Regions from separate parts of the Streptomyces sp. NPDC090045 genome, predicted to be linked through region 2. Evidence: riboswitches for the same ligand, from Rfam matches in the RefSeq annotation. Region 2 holds a riboswitch; each other region holds the start of a gene.
What was found. A riboswitch is a leader RNA that binds a small molecule or an ion and turns the genes downstream of it on or off. The one in region 2 is predicted to bind cobalamin.
Positions count from the first base shown of each region.

Region 1 (5,182 bases), on a different contig from region 2:
GACGCGGCCGGGGAGTGCTTCGACAAGGTGGCCCGGGTCTTCGGCCTGCCCTATCCGGGCGGGCCGGCCATCGACCGGGCCGCCCGCGGCGGCAACGGCTGCGCGGTGGCGTTCCCGCGCCCGCTCACGCGTCAGGGAGACGCCCCGTACGCCTTCTCCTTCTCCGGGCTGAAGACCGCCGCCGCGCGCTGGGCCGAGCAGCACCGCCTGCGCGGCGAGGAGATCCCGCTGGCCGACGGCGCCGCCTCCCTCCAGGAGGCCGTGGCGGACGTGCTCACCCGCAAGGCCCTGGCCGCCTGCCGGGAGTACGGAGTGCGGACGCTCGTCGTGGTGGGCGGGGTCGCCGCCAACTCGCGGGTGCGCGCGCTGGCGGAGGAGCGGTGCGCGGCGGCCGGCGTCGAACTGCGGGTGCCTCCGCTGACCCTGTGCACCGACAACGGGGCGATGATCGCCGCCGTCGGCGACCTCCTGGTGCGGGCGGGCTCGGCCCCGGCGCAGCTCGACGTCTCGATCGACCCGTCGGCGCCGCTGGAGTACGCGGCCCTGCACCCCGTTGCCCGCACGGCCGCGAGGGTCGCGTGAGCGGCGTACCGATCAGTCCCGGCGAACGGCCGGCTCGCCTCCCTCCGGCGCCCCGTCGGCCGGCCCTTCGTGGCCTGGCAGGACGCTGACGAACGGCACCCCGGTGCGCGGATGCTCGATGACCTCGGCCTCGACCTCGTACACCTCGGACAGCAGAGGCGCCGTCAGCACCTCCGCGGGCGTGCCGGTGGCGACGACGCGGCCGCCCGTCATCACGCAGATCCGGTCGCAGAACGCCGCGGCGAGGTTCAGGTCGTGCAGCGCGACGACGGCGGTGACGCCGAGCCTTCGCACGAGCCGCAGGGCGTCCAGCTGGTGCCGCAGGTCCAGGTGGTTGGTCGGTTCGTCCAGCACCATGGTCCCCGTGCGCTGGGCGAGCGCGCGGGCGATCAGGACCCGCTGCTTCTCCCCGCCCGACAGCCGGTCGAACGGCGCGTGCGCGAGGGAGTCGACGCGCAGCTCCGCCAGGGACCGGGTGATGATGTCGCGGTCGTCCGCGTCATCGCCGGCGAAGGCCCGCTTGTGCGGGGTGCGGCCCATCGCCACCACGTCGTACACGGTCAGTTCGAAGTCCCCGGACGTCTCCTGCAGTACGGCCGCGAGCTGCTGGGCGAGGCGTTTGCCCGGCATCCGCCAGACGTCCTCGCCGTCGAGGAGGACCCGGCCCGAGGTGGGCCGCACCGCCCGGTAGAAGGTGCGCAGCAGGGTGGACTTGCCGGCGCCGTTGGGGCCGACGAGGCCCACGATCTCGCCGGGTGCCACGTGCAGGGACGCCTCGTGGACCAGCGCCTTGCCGTTCACCACGACGCTGACGTCCTCGGCGCGCAGGGATCCGGGCTCTCCGGTCGGTCGGTGGGTCACCGGGCGGCCTTCCGTCGCATCAGCCAGAGGAAGAAGGGGCCGCCGACGAGGGCGGTGAGGATGCCCACCGGTATCTCTTCCGGGCTCATGAGGGTGCGCGCGGCCAGATCGGCGGAGATGAGGAACGCCGCACCCAGGAGCGCCGCGGCGGGCAGCGCGCGGCGGTGGTCGGCGCCCACGAGCAGCCGCACCACGTGCGGCATGATCAGGCCGACGAAGCCGATCTGCCCGCTGACCGCGACGATCGTGCCGATCATCAGGGCCACCAGCGTGAACAGGGCGCCGCGGAACCGGTGCACGTCCAGACCGAGGGCCGCAGCGGCCTCCTCGCCGGCCAGCAGGAGGTTGAGCGGACGGCAGACACCGAGGAGGACGGCCGTCCCGAGCAGGACCGCACCGACCGGGATCCACACCGTCGTCCAGGTGGTGCCGGCCAGACCGCCGAGCATCCAGCGCAGCGCGGACTGCGTCTTGTGCGGATCGTTCGAGGTGACGATCAGGAAGCTGGCCAGCGCCGACAGCACCTCGGCCGTGGCCACACCCGCCAGGACCAGCCGTACCGTCGTCATCCGGCCGCCGGAGCGGGCCAGGAAGTAGACGGCGACCAGGGCGGCCAGGGCCCCGCAGAACGCGGCCATCGGCAGGGTGAACAGCCCGAACACCGTCAGGTTCAGGACGAGGACGAGCACCGCGCCGACCGACGCGCCCGAGGACACGCCCAGCAGCATCGGATCGGCCAGCGGGTTGCGGACCAGTGCCTGCAGTGCCATGCCGGCCACCGACAGACCCGCGCCGACCACCCCGGCCAGCAGCACCCGGGGCAGGCGGACGTCCATGACGATCGTCTCGCGCACCGGGGTCCACGTCGGCTCGGCGAGGGACGGGTGCACGCGGTGCAGCAGGATGCCCCACACCTGGTCGGCCGGGACGCTGATCGAGCCGGCCGCGATGCCGGCGGTGGCGGCGCCGGCCACCAGCGCGCCCAGGAGGGCCAGCACGACGGCGTACGGGATCCCGGGGCGCCGCGCGGGGCCGGGCCGGCCTTCCTCGCGGAGGCCTGGCCGGGCCTCCTCGCGCAGGCCGGCCCCCACAGGTGCCGGGGCCTTCGCCCCGGTCACTGGACGAGGCCCGGGTGGAGCTGACGCGCCAGCGACTCGACGGCCGCCGGCACCCGCACGCCGACCACCGTGGAGGACAGCGGCAGGACCGCGAACCGCTGGTTCTTGATCGCGGGCACGTCCTTCAGCGCCGGATGGGCGAGCAGGAACTTCTTCTTGTCCTCGACGGACTGGTCGCCGTAGTCGTAGATGACGATGGCCTCGGGGGCGCGCTGCGCCACCTGCTCGAACGAGACGTCGCCGAAGGCCTTGTCCAGGTCGGCGAAGAGGTTCACCCCGCCGGCCCGCCGGATCATCTCGTTGCCGATGCCCTTGCCGCCCGCGGTGAAGGCCGTCTTGTCGCCGCTGTCGTACACGAAGAGCTTGACGGGGGTGACGCCGGCGAGCCCGGTCTCGACCTTGTCGAGGGTGGCGTGCAGCTTCCCCAGCCGCTCCTCGGCCCGCTCGGGCACGCCGAAGATCTTGGCGACCGTGCGGATCTCCTCGTCCATGGCGGCCACGTCCACCGGGCCGGTGGGGCACTCCTCGGTGTTGAGGCGGGTGTTGATCCCGGCCTTGGTGAAGGCGGCCCGGCTGCGTCCCTCCTTCTCGTCGAAGGTGGAGGACCACCCGCCGTAGACGAAGTCGGGCTCGGCCTCCAGGAGTGCCTCGAAGGACGGGTACTCCTTCGAGAGCACCTTCACGCCGTCGTAGGCGGCCTGGTACTCGGGGAGGATCTTGTCGTCGAGATAGCCCGTCCCCACCATCGACTTCTCCAGACCGAGCGCCAGCATCACCTCGGTCGCGTGCTGGTTCAGCGATACCGCGCGCTGCGGCGGACGCCGATAGGTGCTCGTCACCCCGCAGTTGGTGACCGTGACCGGAAAGCCCTCGGCGGTCGTGCCCGGCGAGGGGGCGGCGGAGGGCGTGGTGCCGCCTCCGCAGCCGGATATCAGCAGGGCGACGGCGAGCGCGGACAGCACGGCCTTCGGGTGGTTGCGGGGCATGGGTGGTGGTCCTCTCACCGCGGATGGTTCGGATGTTCTTGACGCCCCGTCGGGGGGCGCAGGGCGCAGGGCGCACAGGGGCCCGGGAGCGAACGGGCGCACGGAGCCGAGCGCGGTGCATCGCGCCACGGCTCGCGGGGACGGCAAGGCGGTGTCCCCGCACGGTGCACCACGGCGCCTGGGGGCAGGGCGTTGCACGGGCCCGCCGGGCGGCCCGTCGTCTACGAGGGGATCAGCCCCGGGACCTCGATGTCGACGTCGAGATAGGGCAAGCCGGTGTCGTGCTCAACGCACCCAGCGGTGGTGACGGTCTGGTCGGCCACGTCAACTCTCCTTCGCGAGTCGCGGCAGAAAGGTCCCGGGGAGGCGTGCCCGGGCCCCCGCACGACGCTTCGTCATGCGGGCAGTGGCAGGTCTTCGGACTCGCGGGCACGCCTGCCGGTCTCCCGGCGGGCACCTACTGGCCGTCGCTTCCCAGGACCGGATCCGGTCCCAGTGCGTATGACGGCGGTCGTTCCCGCTCACCGCTGCGGGGCAGTCCCGGATTCCCACCGGGTTCCCTCTTACGACGCACCCCGTCCGGCTGACGGGTGCGAACCAGCTGCGCTCACACCCTACCCGCGAGGCCGGTCCCCCCGGCCGCCCCGGCCTCCGGACGGCCTCAGTTCGCGGGTCGCGGGTCGCGGGTGGCGGGGGCAGTCGGGGCTGCGGGCGGGCGGGACCGTCGGCGGGAGACCGGCGGCCGGGCCGTCCGCGAGCCGCCACGCCGTGCGGATGGAGCCGATCAACTGCCGTGCGCTGTACGGCGACACCTCCAGCTCCTGACGGGCCTGGCCCAGGAGGTCCAGGTCCCCTTCCGGGCCCCGTGACGCCGCCTCGTCGCGGCGGCGGGCCAGGTCACCCTCGCCGAAGACGTCGAGCAGGGTCAGGGAGAACAGGACGTACGCCGACGCCTCGTCGATGAGGTTCCGGGTCACGTCCGGAATCTCCGCGGCCGCCTCCTCGCCCAGGTGCCGGTGGAGATCGTGGAAGGCCACGTGTTCCAGGGCCCGCCGGAGTTCGGGGGAGACGCAGGGGTAGCCGGCCCGCAGATCAGTCGCTGTGAGGGGAAGTGCATGCCTTCTGAACTGCGGTTTTCTCGCAGTGACTCAGGGCAGTCGACCTCTGAGCGTGTGCCAGTAGCGGCTGGCCCGTCCACCCCAGGACAAGCTCACCCGAGTCGAGAAGGCGATCGGCCAACTCCGTCGAGAGCGAGGCCGGTTGGCCGTCCGGGCCGTCGCCGAACGGGCCAGGGTCTCCGCCACGTTCCTCTACGAGAACACCGACGCGCGGTCCCTCGTCCAGCATGCCGTCGCCGACCACCGCAGCAGCCACGACCACGAAGTCCAGTAGGAGCACGAGCGGATCGAAGCGTCCTGGCGCGAACGCGCGCTCAACGCTGAGGAAGAACTCACCCGAGCGCAGAAGGTGATCTTCACGCAGCGGCAGTGGATCGGCGAGCTGATGGGCCAGATCCGCGACGTCGAACAGATGGTCCCCGGTAAATCCGTCCAGCAGCTCGTCACCGAGAACACCAGTCTCAAGCACCGCGTCCAGCAGCTGACCCAGGAACACCGCACGCTGCAAGAACGCCTC
Region 1 is NZ_JBIVFA010000013.1:25,371-30,552, reverse strand. Features, by position in the region: gene tsaD (tRNA (adenosine(37)-N6)-threonylcarbamoyltransferase complex transferase subunit TsaD) at 1-582, shown strand, start outside; gene ACIPYQ_RS29345 (ABC transporter ATP-binding protein) at 595-1,470, opposite strand; gene ACIPYQ_RS29340 (FecCD family ABC transporter permease) at 1,440-2,456, opposite strand; gene ACIPYQ_RS29335 (ABC transporter substrate-binding protein) at 2,558-3,547, opposite strand; cobalamin riboswitch at 3,938-4,164, opposite strand; gene ACIPYQ_RS29330 (hypothetical protein) at 4,162-4,584, opposite strand; gene ACIPYQ_RS29325 (DUF6262 family protein) at 4,733-4,939, shown strand; gene ACIPYQ_RS29320 (hypothetical protein) at 5,015-5,182, shown strand, end outside.
Region 1: linked by a shared signal. The riboswitch ahead of ACIPYQ_RS29335 (ABC transporter substrate-binding protein) and the one ahead of ACIPYQ_RS23625 (CoA-acylating methylmalonate-semialdehyde dehydrogenase) in region 2 are both predicted to bind cobalamin.

Region 2 (5,182 bases):
TTGCAGGGCGCGGTCGGCCACCGTGTAGCCGGTGTCGGTGGCGAACCGCTTGGCCATCGCGCACAGCTGCGGGGCCAGCCGGTCGCCCCGGTCGAGCGCGTCGGCGGCCTGCCGGACCAGCGCGCGGGCCGCCGCCAGCTCGGTGGCCATGTCCGCGAGCCGGAACTGCAGGCCCTGCGCGTCCAGCAGCCGCGCCCCGAAGGCCTCGCGGTCGGCCAGGTGCGCCAGGCTGCGGTCCAGCGCGCTCTGCGCACCGCCCAGCGAGCAGGCGGCGATGCCGAGGCGGCCGCCGTTGAGGCCGTTCATGGCGATGCGGAAGCCGTCGCCCTCGGCCCCGAGCCGCCGGTCGGCGGGGATGCGGACGCCGTCGAGGACCACCTGGCGGGTGGGCTGGGCGTTCCAGCCCATCTTGCGTTCGTCGGGGCCGAAGGAGACCCCCGGATCGCCGCGTTCGACGACGAAGGCGGAGATCCCGCCGGCCCCCGCGCCGCCGGTGCGGGCCATGACGATGTACACCTCGGAGGCGCCGGCGCCGGAGATGAACTGCTTGACCCCGTTCAGGACGTAGCCCTCGCCCGTCCGCGCGGCCCGGGTGCGCAGGGCGGCGGCGTCGGAACCGGCGCCGGGCTCGGTCAGGCAGTAACTGCCCAGCGAACGGGCGGCGCACAGGTCCGGCAGCCAGCGCGCCCGCTGGCCGGCGTCACCGTAGCGGTCGATCATCCAGGCGACCATGTTGTGGATGGACAGGTACCCGGCGATGGAGGGGCACCCGGTGGCGAGGGTCTCGAAGACGAGGACCCCGTCGCTGCGGGACAGGCCCGAACCGCCGTGCTCCTCGCGGACGTAGACGCCGCCGAGCCCGAGGTCCGCCGCCTTGCGGATCACGTCCAGCGGGAAGTGCTTGTCCTGGTCCCAGGCGACGGCGTACGGGGAGAGCTGCTCCTGTGCGAAGTCGAGGGTGACCTCGGCCAGGGCGAGCTGGTCGGGGGTGAGGGTGGTGGTCACCGGGCTCATCCCATCGTCGGGATGGTGAAGCTCGCGCCCTCCTTCGCCCCGGAGGGCCAGCGCGAGGTGACGGTCTTGGTGCGGGTGTAGAAGCGGATCGCGTCGGGGCCGTGCTGGTTCAGGTCGCCGAAGCCGGACCGCTTCCAGCCGCCGAAGGTGTGGTACGCCACCGGGACCGGGATGGGTACGTTGACCCCGACCATGCCGGCGCCGACGCGGCGGGTGAAGTCCCGGGCGGTGTCCCCGTCCCGGGTGAAGATGGCGACGCCGTTGCCGTAGGGGTGCTCGGTGGGCAGCCGCAGGGCCTCCTCGTAGTCGGCGGCGCGGGCGACGCACAGCACCGGGCCGAAGATCTCCTCGCGGTAGATCCGCATCTGCGGGGTGACCCGGTCGAAGAGGGAGGCGCCGGCGAAGAAGCCGTTCTCGTGCCCGGGCAGGGTGAACCCCCTCCCGTCGACGACGAGTTCGGCGCCCTCGTTGACCCCGATGTCCACGTAGCGGCGCACCCGGTCCTGGGCGTCCCGGCTCACCAGCGGGCCGAAGTCGGCGTCCGGGTCGTCGGACCGGCCGATGCGCAGGGCGGCGATCCGTTCCGTCAGCCGCGCGACCAGCGCGTCGGCGGTCTCCTCGCCGACGGGCACCGCCACGGCGATGGCCATGCAGCGCTCGCCGGCGGACCCGTAGCCGGCGCCGATCAGGGCGTCGACGGCCTGGTCGAGGTCGGCGTCCGGCATCACGATCATGTGGTTCTTGGCGCCGCCGAAGCACTGGGCGCGCTTGCCGTGGGCGGCGGCCGTGGCGTAGATGTGCGCCGCGATCGGGGTGGAGCCCACGAAGCCGAGGGCCTGGACCCGCGGGTCCTCCAGCAGGGTGTCGACCGCCTCCTTGCCGCCGTTGACGACATTGAGGACGCCCGGCGGCAGACCGGCCTCCAGGAAGAGTTCGGCGAGCCGCAACGGCACCGAGGGATCGCGCTCGGAGGGCTTGAGGACGAAGGCGTTTCCGCACGCCAGCGCGGGCGCCGCCTTCCACAGCGGGATCATGGCGGGGAAGTTGAAGGGGGTGATGCCCGCGACGACGCCGAGCGGGCTGCGCAGCGAGTGCACGTCGATCCCGCCGCCGGCGTTGTCGGTGAACTCGCCCTTCAGTAGGTGCGGGATGCCGGCGGCGAACTCCACCACTTCCAGGCCGCGTTGGAGATCGCCGTGGGCGTCGGCGATGGTCTTGCCGTGCTCCGCCGACAACAGCCGTGCCAGCGACTCGCGTTCGCCCTCCACCAGCTGGAGGAAGCGGAGCAGGACGCGGGCCCGGCGCTGCGGGTTCCACTCGCCCCACTCGCGCTGAGCGGTCTCGGCGTCGGCGATGGCGGCCTCGGTGTCGGCGCGCCCGGCGAGCGGGACCCGGGCCTGGACGGCGCCGGTGTTGGGGTCGTACACATCGGTGAAGAGGCCGGATGCTCCGGTGACGTGCTTGCCGCCGATGAAATGGGTGAGTTCGCGGACCATGGTTGCCTGCTCTCGTCAGGTGTGGATCCGGGGACGGCACGGCGGACCGGCGGCCGCACCCGGGTCGGGTGCGCCGCAGGGAACGCCGTGGGACACGGCGGCTCGTCGGCCGCCGAGAGCTACCTGAACGCGGGGGTCGCCGCTCGCTCCGCCGGATCACCAGGGTCGTGGGTACGGACCGGTGCCATGCGTGTCTGCTCCATCCTCGTGGACAACACGGAACGTTCCGCGGCCGGTATCCTGACTCCCGGATCCCCGCGTGCCGCCCGCCTTCCCGACAGACCTCGTCAGTGGCGTGTGGATGGCAGCACACTCCCCGGTCACAGTGGCGGGACCGTGCCGGTTTCTCACCGGCTTCCCTGCACCGCGGACCTTGTTCAACGAACATATAGTTGGACGTCCTAGTAAGTCCACCCCACCACCCCGTGCACAGCGGTGCGCCTACAGTCGGGGCATGCGCATCGTCTCCCTGCTGCCGGCCGCCACCGACATCGTCGCCGAGCTCGGTCTGGCCGGTGACCTGGTGGGACGCACCCACGAATGCGACTGGCCGGCGGAGGCGGTCGCCGGTGTCCCGGTCGTCACCGCGGCCGAATTCTCCGCCGAGACGCTCAGCAGCCGGGAGATCTCCGACGCCGTGGGCGGCGCGGCGCACTCCGGATCCTCCCTCTACACCCTCGACACCGCGGCCCTGGCGGCCCTCGCCCCCGACGTGGTGCTGACCCAGGACCTGTGTGACGTCTGCGCCGTGTCCTACCGCGGGGTGTCGCAGGCGGTCCGGGTGCTCGACGCCGGTCCGCGGGTGCTCAGCCTGGAGCCCCGCACCCTGGACGACGTACTGGACTGCCTGGTCACCGTGGGGGAGTTGCTCGGCGTACGGGAGCGGGCCGAGCGGCGGCGCGGGGAACTGCGCGCACGGCTCGCGGGGGTGCGGCGGCTGACCGCGGGACGCGCCCGGCCCCGGGTGGTGGCCGTCGAATGGCTCGACCCGCTGTGGCCGGCCGGGCACTGGGTCCCCGAACAGATCGACTGCGCCGGAGGCGAGCCGCTGCTCGCCTCGCCGGGGGAGCACACCAAGGCGATGACCTGGGACGAGGTCGTCGCCGCACGCCCCGACGTGCTCCTCGTCCTGCCCTGCGGCTTCCCGCCCGAACGCACCCTGCGGGAGCGGGAGCTGCTCACCTCCCTGCCCGGCTGGGACGAGCTGCCCGCCGTACGCTCCGGCGCCGTCTGGGTCCTCGACGGGCCGGCGTACTTCAACCGGCCCGGGCCGCGCGTGGTGCGCGGCGCGGAGGTGCTCGCCCACGTGCTGCACTCCGTACGGGCCGGTGAGCCCGTGACCGCGGCGGAGGCCCGGCGGCTGGACTGAGCCGCCACGCCGGGCTGCGCCGCGCTGTGCCCCGCCGCGCCGTTCAGCCGCGTTCCGCGGTGACCGGGTACGGGATGAAGGTGCTGCTGTTCTCGTCGACGGCGAGGGTGCGGCCGAGCGGCGGGACCGCCCGCTGGGGGCAGTCGAGGCGCTCGCAGAGGCGGCAGCCCATGCCGATGGGCGTGGCCGCCGCCGTGTTGTCCAGGTCGAGCCCGTCGGAGTAGACGAGGCGGGACGCGTGCCGGATCTCGCAGCCGAGGCCGATGGCGAAGGTCTTGCCGGGCTCGCCCCAGCCGCCCCGGTGGCGGGTGACGGCGCGGGCGGTCCACAGGTGGCGCTGCCCGTCGGGCATGGCCGCGACCTGGACGTGGATGCGGCCGGGCGCGGCGAAGGCCTCGTAGACGTTCCACAGCGGGCAGGTGCCGCCCGCCCGGGAGAAGTGGAATCCGGTGGCGGACTGTCGCTTGGACATGTTCCCAGCCCGGTCCACGCGTACGAAGGAGAAGGGGACCCCACGCAGCCTGGGCCTTTGCAGGGTGCTGAGGCGGTGGCAGACGGTTTCGTAGCCGAGGCCGAAGTGGTCGGTGAGCCGCTCGATGTCGTAGCGGAACTCCTCCGCGGCCGTGTGGAAGGCGCGGTACGGGAGGATCAGCGCCGCGGCGAAGTAGTTCGCGATGCCGATCCGGGCCAGGCCGTGGGTCGCGGAACCGGGCGGGAAGTCCTCCGCCGCCAGGGCGTCCAGCTCCTCGCCGTACTCCAGCAGGGCCAGTTGGGTGGCGAGCCGGAAGGCCTGCTGGCCCGGCCGGAGCCGGCTGGAGATGTGCAGGACGCGGGAGCGCTCGTCGTAGTGGTGCAGCCGGTCCGAATCGGCCGCGAGGCGCACCCCGTGCCGGTCCGTGAGCCGCGCCGACAGGGCGCGTACGACGTCCCCCGGACGGATCCCCACCTCGCGGGCCAGCTCCTCGGCGGCGAGGTCGGCGTCGTGCAGGTAGTTCTGCCGCCGGTAGAAGAACTCGCGGATCTCCTCGTGCGGTGAGCGCGGGAGGTCGAGCGCGCCGTCCCGGCCGTCCGCGGCCCCGGCCAGCCGCTCGGCGAGCAGCTGGCCGCGCCGGCCGAGGTCGAGCAGGACCGAGGCGACGGCGGGCATCCGGGTGGCGAGTTCCGCGAGGTCCGAGGCGGACACCCGGGCCTCGGCGACCTCCGCGGCGAGCGCCTCGCGCAGGTCGGCCACCAGCCGGGAGGTGTCGCGCTCCGAGAAGAAGCCCGGGTCGACGCCGAACGCCTCGGTGAGCCGCAGCAGCAC
Region 2 is NZ_JBIVFA010000009.1:77,548-82,729, forward strand. Features, by position in the region: gene ACIPYQ_RS23620 (acyl-CoA dehydrogenase family protein) at 1-1,014, opposite strand, end outside; gene ACIPYQ_RS23625 (CoA-acylating methylmalonate-semialdehyde dehydrogenase) at 1,011-2,510, opposite strand; cobalamin riboswitch at 2,723-2,901, opposite strand; gene ACIPYQ_RS23630 (cobalamin-binding protein) at 2,965-3,879, shown strand; gene ACIPYQ_RS23635 (short-chain fatty acyl-CoA regulator family protein) at 3,923-5,182, opposite strand, start outside.

Region 3 (5,182 bases), on a different contig from region 2:
GCCGTCACGCTCGGAACGGTGGTGACCGCTTTCGCGGGCGTCAACCCCGTCGCCCGGGTGATCGCCGAGGCCGCCTCCGTCGACGCCGAGTTCCTGCTCGCCGTCGGCGACACCGACCTGAGCCCGCTCGGCACCCTTCCCCCCAATGTCCGCCCCCTGCCCTGGGTGCCCCTGGCCCAGCTGCTGGACACCGCCGACGCGGTCGTGCACCACGGCGGCTCCGGCACCATGCTCACCGCCGCGGCCCGCGGTGTTCCCCAGCTGATCCTCCCGCAGGGCGCCGACCACTTCATCAACGTGGATGCCGCGACGGGCCTGGGCTTCGCCGTCCGCGCGAGCGGCGAGGGCGTGGACGCCGCCCTGCTCGGCCGCCTCCTCACCGACGAGGACCTCCGCAAGGGCGCCGCCGCCATCCAGGCCGACATCACCGCGCTCCCCTCCCCCACCGACCTCGTCGCCTCCTTCGAGGCGCTCGGATAGCACCGGCCCCGGCCTCGGGGTGCCGCCCCGCACCGCGAGGCCGGACACGGTCGGTCACCCGCTCCCGAACACCGGGTACGGGACGTACGTCTGCCGGTCGGGGTCCACCGCGAGGCGCCCTCCGGCCGGCGGCCGGGCCCGTTGGACGCAGTCACGGCGCTCACAGATCCGGCACCCGAGCCCGATCGTGGTCGCGGCCCCCGGATCCGCCACGGCGAGCCCCTCGGCGTAGACGAGACGGCCGGCATGACGCAGCTCGCAGCCCAGGGCGACGGCGAATTCGGCCCGGTGCGCACAACGCGCTGATCCGCCCGCTCGGCGTCTACACCGGTCCGCCGCAGCGGCCGCTGTCCCGGGCGTTCTGACACCGGGCGCGGGGGCCCGTACGCGGACCTCCGGGTGCGGGGGCCCGTACGCGGACCTCCGGGTGCGGGGGCCCGTACGCGGACCTCCGGGGGCCGGGGCCCGTACGCGGGTCCCCGCCCCCGGAGGGGATCAGGCGCCCCAGCGCAGGGCGATCGTGTCGCCCACGTTGATCACCTTCTCGCGGAGGGCGCCGGCGAAGGCGGAGCCGTCGACGCTGACCTTCCAGGTGTTGCCACCGCTGTTGGCCTTGCCGTTGACGTTCGTGAGGGTGCCGGTGCCGGACGACGGGGTGACGCTCGTGACGCAGCCCGCCGGGGTGGCACCGCTGGTGGCCGCGTTCAGGACGTCGCCGAGGGTGGTGGTCGTACCGGTCGGCGTGAAGGCCACCGAGCAGACCTTGAGGCTGCCCGCGCCGTCGTCGACGGTCAGGGCCAGCCTGGTGGCGGTGCCGGCGGTGAAGGTGGACTGGGCGACCCACTGCGGGGCGCCGGGGGTGACCGGGACGGGCGGGGCCGTGGTGAAGCCGCCGCCGGCCACGGCGCGCAGCGCGTCGATGGAGGCGTACGCGGTCGGGGCGGTGTCGGCCGGCTTGTACTTGAAACCGCCCGCCGGGTTGTACTGGTTGGCGATCAGGAAGTCGATCGGGGTCTTGCCGTTGGCGGTGAGGAAGTCGCCCGTCTGCGGGTTGATGCCACAGGCGTTGAGGCCGGCGACGCCCCAGCCGTTGGAGCTGGTGTTGACCCCGTACAGGGAGTTGAAGGCCCCGGTGTTGGCGACGAGCTTGCTCTTGAGGAAGTTCTTGGCCTGGACGACGTCGGCGTCGGTGTTGGGGACGCCGGAGACGCACAGGGCGGCCATCGCGGCGCCGGTCATGTCGACGTCGCTCGCGGAGTTGAGGACGGTGGGGTTGCCCTCGGCCTTGTTGTAGGTCCAGCCGCCGTCGACGTGCTGGTTGGCGCGGATGCGGGTGACCATCGCGTCCGTGAGCGCCTGCGGAACGCGGGCGCCGCCGGCCTGGGTCTTGGCGCCGCCCAGCGAAAGGGCCGCGAAGACGGTGCCGTTGAAGTTTCCGGAGGGGCCGAAGTAGCCCGCCTCGGCGGTCTGCCAGTAGGAGTAGACGTGCGCGATGAGGTTGCGCGAGGCCGACACGCGGGCCGGGTCGATGCCGGCGGCGTACGCGTTGAGGGTGCCGCGCTCGAAGTCGGTGACCACCGGGGAGGCCGAGGGCCAGCCCGCCGTGGACAGCAGGTTCCGGTAGACGGTGCGGGCGTTCTTCGTCGTGTCCCCGCCCGGGGCGACGTCGACGACCGCGGTGCCGGCGGCGGCGAAGGTGCTGAACGCCCACTCGTTGGACAGGCCGGCGCCGGCGTACGAACCGTCGGCCGCCTGCAGCGACTTGAGGTAGGCGACGCCGTTCGTCTTGGACGTGGCGATCTGCGCCGGCGACGAGGTCGCGAAGGCGGGCAGCGCGGTGAGGGCGAAGGCGCCGAGCGCGGCGGGCACCGCGAGCGCGAGGCGGCGGGACGTACGGGGACGGGACATGGCCTGCTCCTGGAATCGGCGGACGCCGGCCGTCCCGGGCACCACGCGATCGCCGTACGGACGCACGGCCGGGCATGCCGGGGGCCGCCGTCCGGAACGCGTGGTACGGCTGCTGTGCTGCATCGCCGTTTGGGCATTCGGGCTCGGAAACGGCCCCCGCCGCCCCCACACCGCTGCGCGTCAGCTCCGGCATCGCACCGGATTCCCCCATGTGGCAGCCCTGGACGCTACCCGAGTGATCAAGGGACCGCCAGCCACCCGGTGCGTGATGCCGACCGCATCCGTCCGGGTCGGTCCGCTGAGACCCATGCCACCTTGACGCGTCGTCGGGATCCGTGTTGCACTCCGGCTGATAACTGCTCAGTACCAGGGGAAGCCGGTCGAATTCCGGCGCTGACCCGCAACCGTAGGCCCGGTTCGTCCGGGTGAGCCGGAATGCCTGGGGCTGGGTCACAGTACGAAGAGCGCCGTCGCGGATTGCGGTGTGGTCGTCGCAGCCTCTCCATGGCCACAGGGCCGTGCGGGGGTGCATCGCCACGTACGCAGCCGCCCGGCAGAGACGAGGGGCCGCGGTGGGGACCGAACAACAGGCGAAACGGCAGTCGGGGACGAGGCGGCGCTCGCTTTCCCTCGTGACCGCGGCCTTCCTGACGCTCGGTGCGGGAGCGGCCTTCCTCACGGTTCCCCCGTCCGCCCATGCCGACCCGATCGAGCAGTGCACGGCCACCAAGGGTGCCATCGTCGTGGTCGACTTCGGTCCCTTCGGCGGCAAGGTCGAACGCGGCTGCGACACCACGCCGACGACCGGCTACGAGCTGCTGCAGACCGGCGGCTTCACGACGGAGGGCACCGTCCACGACGGCCCGGCCTTCATCTGCCGCATAGGCAAGGGCACCGGTACGCAGTACCCCACGCCGGACAAGGAGAACTGCGTCCTCACGCCGCAGGCCACGGCCTACTGGTCGTACTGGACCGCTTCGCCCGGGCAGCGGAAGTGGTCCTACAGCGAGCTGGGTGCCATGGCCCGGACGCCGAAGGCCGGCGATGTGGAGGCCTGGGTCTACGGCGGTACCGACATCGCCGGCACCAAGGGCAAGCCGTCCTTCACCCCCGACGACGTCCGGGGGTTCACCACCCCCGACCCGACCGTGCCGACGGCCCCGCCCAAGGTGCCCGCCGGTTCGGTCGACGTACCCGCGGCCACCCGCTGGGTCACCGGGATACTGGCGGAGGGGGACCGCGTCGTCGACGAAGGCTCCACCACCCCGAACCATTTCCTCAGCACGGAGGCCGTGTTCGCCCTCACGGCGGCCGACCGCAAGAGCCCGGTGGCGAAGAAGATCGCCGACTTCCTCGCCACGCCCGCACAGACCGACGCCTACGCCTACCCGGCCGGCAAGGACGGCATCCCGGACGCCACCGCCGCGGCCCGGCTCGCGCTGGTCGCCGAGGCCACCGGCAAGGACCCGCGCGCGTTCGGTGGGCACGACCTGCTCGGCGACCTCGTCAAGTACGCCTGCCCGCGCGACATCGGCGACGGCGAGACGATCGAAGGCTGCCTCACCAAGGGCGACTTCCGTACGACGGGACAGGCCGACGCCCAGGCCATGGCCGTCATCGCCCTGGTCAATGCCGGTGTGACGCCCCCGGCCGGCTCCGTGGCCCGGCTGACCGTCCTCCAGTGCGAGGACGGCGGATTCACCAGCGTCCTCATCCGGCCCGGAACCGAGGGTGGGTGCGAGAGCGAGGCCGGCGCCACCGGCCTGATCGCCCTGGCCCTGGAACGGGCCGGCGGACACGAACCGGTGCTCCAGAAGGCGCGCGGCTACCTGAAGAGGTCCCAGCTGGCGGCCGGTGCGTGGCCCGCCGTCTCCTACGAGACCACCGGCAACCCGGCTGCCACCGCCTGGGCCGCGCAGGCACTGCGTGCCCTCGGCGACGAGGCGTTCGCCGACGCCGGCGTCTCCTGGCTCTCCAAGCGCCAGCTCCCGAAGGGCGGATTCGGCTTCGCGGAGGACGACACCGAACCAAGGCTGTACCCCACCGCGACCGCCGCGATCGCGGGCGCCGGCAGCGATCTCGTCACCCTGACCGCCAAGCCGGCCGAACCCCCGACCCCGACCACGCCGCCGGCCGGTGAGGGGCCCGACACGAAGAAGGGCATCGCGTACCTGACCGCCCCGTCCCGGCTGGTCCAGGGCCGTTTCTACGAGAGCCAGCCCGGCTCGGGCTTCGCCGACTACGGCCTGACCATCGACGGCGCGTACGCCCTCGCCGCCACCGGCGGGAACAACACCGCCCTGCGCAACATCGTCGACTTCATGGACAAGGGCGGCAAGGACGGCCAGAAGCGCGGCATCCACGACTGGACCCTCATCGGCACGAAGTACGCGAGCGGCGGCTCCATCGGCAAGACCGCCGTGCTCGCCGAGGCCGTGGGCCGCGACCCCCGCAACTTCGGGGGACAGGACCTGATCGCCGCACTCGCCAAGATCACCTGTCAGGCCAAGACCTCGACCCGCCAGGAGTGCGCGGCCAAGGGCAACTACGCCTACGCCACCTCCGTCTTCAAGCAGTCGCTCGGCGTCATGGCGCAGGTCCGCGCCGGCGAGACGGCCGCCGCAGCCGAGCCGATCGCGTACCTCAAGAGCCTCCAGGACCCCTCCGGCGGCTGGGTCAGCCTGATCGGCGAGCCCAGCACGACCGAGGTCGACTCCACCGCCATGGCGGCCATGACCATCGACCTGCTGCCCGACGCCGCCTCGCAGGCTTCCGTGGACAAGGCGCTGGCCTG
Region 3 is NZ_JBIVFA010000003.1:227,117-232,298, reverse strand. Features, by position in the region: gene ACIPYQ_RS10015 (nucleotide disphospho-sugar-binding domain-containing protein) at 1-480, shown strand, start outside; partial or broken gene ACIPYQ_RS10010 (short-chain fatty acyl-CoA regulator family protein) at 535-774, opposite strand; gene ACIPYQ_RS10005 (hypothetical protein) at 976-2,388, opposite strand; cobalamin riboswitch at 2,520-2,596, opposite strand; cobalamin riboswitch at 2,713-2,850, shown strand; gene ACIPYQ_RS10000 (prenyltransferase/squalene oxidase repeat-containing protein) at 2,961-5,182, shown strand, end outside.
Region 3: linked by a shared signal. The riboswitch ahead of ACIPYQ_RS10000 (prenyltransferase/squalene oxidase repeat-containing protein) and the one ahead of ACIPYQ_RS23625 (CoA-acylating methylmalonate-semialdehyde dehydrogenase) in region 2 are both predicted to bind cobalamin.

Region 4 (5,182 bases), on a different contig from region 2:
AGCACCAGGTTGTTCGAGACGATCGAGTCACCCGTCGCGAAGAACGCGACCAGGCGGCCGATCATGTGCTGCTCGGCCGGCGTGAGCTTCGCGAGGTCCGCGACGTCCGAGTGGAGGTCGACCTCCTCCACCGTCCACGTGTTCTTGATCGCGTCCCGGTAGCGCTCGTAGAAGTCCGGGTAGCGCATCGGGCGCAGCGTGAGCTCGAAGCCCGGGTCCAGGAGGTTCTTGTTGTCGGTGGAGCTCATTACTGGCAGGCCTCGCAGGACTCGGGGTTCTCAAGGGAGCAGGCCAGGGCGTCGGCGTCGACGGCCTGCGGAAGCGGGGTGGCGGCGGCCGGAACGGCGGACGCGGACGCGGCGCGGGCGATCTTCGTCGCGGGGCGCGAGCGCAGGTAGTACGTGGTCTTCAGACCCTGCTTCCAGGCGTACGCGTACATCGAGCTGAGCTTGCCGATGGTGGGCGTCTCCAGGAACAGGTTCAGCGACTGCGACTGGTCCAGGAACGGCGTACGGGCCGCCGCCATGTCGATCAGACCGCGCTGCGGGATCTCCCACGCCGTGCGGTACAGCTCGCGGACCTCGGCCGGGATCCAGCCGAAGCCCTGGACGGAGCCGGAGGATTCGCGCAGCGCCTCGCGGGTCTGGGCGTCCCACACGCCGAGCGCCTTCAGCTCCTCCACCAGGTAGCCGTTCACCTGGAGGAACTCACCGCTGAGCGTCTCGCGCTTGAAGAGGTTGGAGACCTGCGGCTCGATGCACTCGTACACGCCGGCGATCGAGGCGATGGTGGCCGTCGGGGCGATGGCGAGGAGCAGGGAGTTGCGCATGCCGGACTTCGCGACCCGGGCGCGCAGCGCGTCCCAGCGCTCCGGCCAGTTCAGCTCCACGTCGTAGTGGTCCGGGTGCAGGACGCCGCGCGCGGTGCGGGTCTGCTCCCAGGCCGGCAGCGGGCCGCTGCGCTCGGCCAGGTCGCACGAGGCCTCGTACGCCGCGAGCATGATGCGCTCGGAGAGCTTGGTGGAGAGGGCCTTCGCCTCGGGGGAGTCGAAGGGCAGCTTCAGCTTGAAGAAGACGTCCTGGAGGCCCATCGCGCCCAGGCCCACCGGGCGCCAGCGGGCGTTGGAGCGGCCGGCCTGCTCGGTCGGGTAGAAGTTGATGTCCACCACGCGGTCGAGGAAGGTCACGGCGGTGCGGACGGTCTCGTCCATCCGCTCCCAGTCGATCTCGCCGTCGACGACGAAGGCGCCGAGGTTGACCGAGCCGAGGTTGCAGACGGCCGTCTCGCCGTCGTTGGTGACCTCGATGATCTCGGTGCACAGGTTCGAGGAGTGCACGACCGTGCCCGGCTCGGCGGTCTGGTTCGCCGTGCGGTTGGAGGCGTCCTTGAAGGTCATCCAGCCCTGACCGGTCTGCGCGAGGGTGCGCATCATCCGGCCGTACAGGTCGCGGGCGGGCATGGTCTTGCGGGCCAGGCCGTCCGCCTCGGCCTTGCGGTAGGCGGCGTCGAACTCGTCGCCCCACAGGTCGACGAGCTCGGGCACGTCGGCCGGGGAGAACAGCGACCACTCGGCGTCCGCGTTCACGCGGCGCATGAACTCGTCCGGGACCCAGTGGGCGAGGTTCAGGTTGTGCGTACGGCGCTGGTCCTCACCGGTGTTGTCGCGGAGCTCCAGGAACTCCTCGATGTCCGCGTGCCAGGTCTCCAGGTAGACGGCGGCGGCGCCCTTGCGGCGGCCGCCCTGGTTCACGGCGGCGACGGAGGCGTCGAGGGTCTTCAGGAACGGCACGATGCCGTTGGAGTGGCCGTTGGTGCCGCGGATCAGGGAACCCCGGGCGCGGATGCGGGAGTACGACAGGCCGATGCCGCCCGCGTGCTTCGACAGGCGCGCCACCTGGTGGTAGCGGTCGTAGATCGAGTCGAGCTCGTCCAGCGGGGAGTCCAGCAGGTAGCAGGAGGACATCTGCGGGTGCCGGGTGCCGGAGTTGAAGAGGGTGGGGGAGGAGGGCAGGTAGTCGAGGCGGCTCATCAGCCGGTACAGCGAGGCCACTTCCTCGAGGGCCTGGACGCTCTCGTCCGCGGCGAGGCCACAGGCCACGCGCAGCATGAAGTACTGCGGGGTCTCGATGACCTGACGGGTGATCGGGTGGCGCAGCAGGTAGCGGCTGTGCAGGGTGCGCAGGCCGAAGAAGCCGAAGCGGTCGTCGGCGCCCTCGGCGAGGGTCAGCTCGACGAGCGAGTCGAGCCGGCTCGCGTGCGTACGGACGAACTCGGCCGTGCGGTCGGCGATGAGGCCCTCGCGGTGGCCGACCTCGACGGAGGCCGAGAAGGAGGTGGAGCCCTGGCTCGCGGCCTCGTCGCGCACGGCCAGCGTCAGCAGCCGGGCGGCGAGCTTCGAGTACGCGGGGTCCTCGGAGATCAGACCGGCGGCGGCCTCGGTGGCCAGCCCGCGGAGTTCGGCCTCGTCGGCGGCGGAGCTGCGGCCGCGGAGCGCGGCGGCGGCGACGCGCCCGGGGTCGGTGTCGGGGAGGTCCGCCGTCAGTTCGGTGAGGGTACGCAGCAGCGTGGCCCCCGGGCCCTCGGTGTTGTCGCCAGAAACGGACTCGGCGCGCGGTGCGGAAGGCGCGATGGTCACGGCGGGAGCTCTCCCTCGCTCGGCCCGGTCATCGGCGGAGCGGGGCGCGAGCGGGCGCATGCGGGCGTGGCGGGAACGCGTTCACACCGCATGGCGTCCACCGGCCCAACCGCGAGGCCCGGACGTGTCGGCACCCGGATCGGTCGAGCCGGGCGCGCTGTCGGCAGGTCATCGGACTTGGTGTCCGGTAGCCGGACACTTCATACCGTTGCGGGACAGTTCCGGATTCACACCGGATTCCCCTGCGGCGACAGCAGCCTTGAGCATACATGTGGGGGCGGCCGTATGCGGCAACCCCCACATGTAGTGTCGGCGTGGCTACAGCTTGAGTCGATACGCGAGGAGTGTCAGCCCCGGGATGGGCGCCCAGTCCCGCTCGGGAACGCGTACGAAGCCCAGTCGCGCGTAGATCCGGTGGGCGCCGGCCATGCTGTGCTGGGTCGAGAGCACGAGGCCCGTGACCCCCTCGATGGCCCGCGCCCGCTCGATGCACGCCCGCACCAACGCCTCGCCGGCGCCCTGTCCGCGCCCCTCGTGGGCGACGGCGAGCATCCGGAACTCCGCCTCGTCCGGGGCGGCGATGTCGGCGAGCGGACTGCCGGGCGCGGCGAAGGTCACCCCGCCCAGCACCCGCCCGTCCCGCTCGGCGACGAGCACCTCGGCCAGGGCGGCCCGGCCGGCGACGTCGCGCAGCACGTTCAGGTACGCGTCGTCCTCGTTGAAGTCCAGGTGCCCGTCGGCGAGGTAGGCCCGGGCGGTGATCTCACCCAGCTCCGCGAACTCGGCGGGCAGCGCCGTTCTGATGACCATGTCCATGCGGTCGAGTGTGCAGGACGGTGCCGGTGCCCGGCGCCATCGCTGATCGACCGCGCCAGGTCCGAGGTCTCGGTCCGCGCTGAGGAACGACGAAGGGCCCCGCCGTTTTGCACGGCGGGGCCCTTCGTTCCCGTCAGCAGCAGCGGAAGCCCTCGCGGGGGTCCGCCTCGCGGGCGTCCGTACGGGCGCGTTCGAAGGCGCGGCGGGTGAGGACCTCCGCGTCCGGGTCGTGGGAGCGGGCGTGGGCCACGTACCGGTCGTACGCGGCCTCCCCCGAGAACTCCCGTACGTAGAACCGGGCCCTGGCCAGCACGCTCCGTACGGTGCTCACGCCACCGGCTCCTTGACCTGCCCGCCGCCGGAATCGCGGTCCGCCGCGGCGAGCTCCGCCCGCTCCTCGGCCGTCGCGATCAGTCCGGCCGGGGCGACGATCTTCGACTCGGTCCACGGGACCTCGGAGAGGGTCGCCGACCCCGGGTCGCGGACGGCCTTCAGGCAGGTCCGGGCGGCGTCCGCGAGGACCACGATGATCAGGACGGCGAAGAAGGCGCACAGCACGCCGTCGACCGTGGCGTTGGTGACCACGGTGTGCATGTCGTCCATGTTCTTCGCCGGCGCCAGGACCTTGTCGGCGTCGATCCCGGCCTGGTACTTGTCGCGCTGGGCGAAGAAGCCGACCTTCACGTCCTCGGAGAAGATCTTCTGGTAGCTCGCGGTGAGGGTCACCGTGGCGTCCCAGACCAGCGGGACACCCGTCACCCAGGCCCACTTGAGCCGCCCGGACTTGACCAGCAGCGTGGTGCAGACGGCCAGCGCGACCGCGGCGAGCAGCTGGTTCGCGATGCCGAAGAGCGGGAAGAGCTGGTTGATGCCGCCGAGCGGGTCCTTGATGCCGACCCACAGGAAGTAGCCCCAGCCGCCGACGACGATCGCGCTCGCGAACCACACGCCGGGCTTCCAGCTGACGTCCTTGAAGGACTTGTGCACGTTGCCGAGGGTGTCCTGGAGCATGAACCGGCCCACGCGGGTACCCGCGTCGAGCGTCGTCAGGATGAACAGCGCCTCGAACATGATCGCGAAGTGGTACCAGAACGCCTTCATGCCCGCGCCGCCGATCACGGCGGAGAAGATCTCCGACATTCCGAGTGCGAAGGTCGGCGCGCCGCCCGTACGGGAGAGCAGGCTGGCTTCCTCGACGTCCTTGGCCGCCTGGGTGAGCGCCTCGGGCGAGATGGCGAAGCCGAAGTTCGTCACCGCCTGGGAGGCGGACTCGACGGTGGTGCCGATGACGCCGCCGGGGGAGTTGACGGCGAAGAAGAGGCCGGGCTCGATGATGCAGGCCGCGATGATCGCCATGACGGCCACGAAGGACTCGGTCAGCATCGCGCCGTAGCCGATCATGCGGACCTGGGTCTCCTTCTGGATCATCTTCGGGGTGGTTCCCGAGGAGACCAGGGCGTGGAAGCCGGAGAGCGCGCCGCAGGCGATGGTGATGAAGACGAAGGGGAACATCGACCCGGCGAAGACCGGTCCGTCGCCGCTCGCCGCGAAGTCGGTGACCGAGGGCATCTTCAGGGTCGGCATCGCGATGACCACGCCGAGCGCGAGGAGCGCGATGGTGCCGACCTTCATGAAGGTGGAGAGGTAGTCGCGGGGCGCGAGCAGCATCCACACCGGCAGGACCGACGCCAGGAAGCCGTACACGACCATCCAGATGACCAGCGTCTCCTT
Region 4 is NZ_JBIVFA010000007.1:343,930-349,111, reverse strand. Features, by position in the region: gene ACIPYQ_RS21210 (ribonucleotide-diphosphate reductase subunit beta) at 1-248, opposite strand, end outside; gene ACIPYQ_RS21205 (ribonucleoside-diphosphate reductase subunit alpha) at 248-2,635, opposite strand; cobalamin riboswitch at 2,780-2,912, opposite strand; gene ACIPYQ_RS21200 (GNAT family N-acetyltransferase) at 2,954-3,451, opposite strand; gene ACIPYQ_RS21195 (YbdD/YjiX family protein) at 3,585-3,782, opposite strand; gene ACIPYQ_RS21190 (carbon starvation CstA family protein) at 3,779-5,182, opposite strand, start outside.
Region 4: linked by a shared signal. The riboswitch ahead of ACIPYQ_RS21205 (ribonucleoside-diphosphate reductase subunit alpha) and the one ahead of ACIPYQ_RS23625 (CoA-acylating methylmalonate-semialdehyde dehydrogenase) in region 2 are both predicted to bind cobalamin.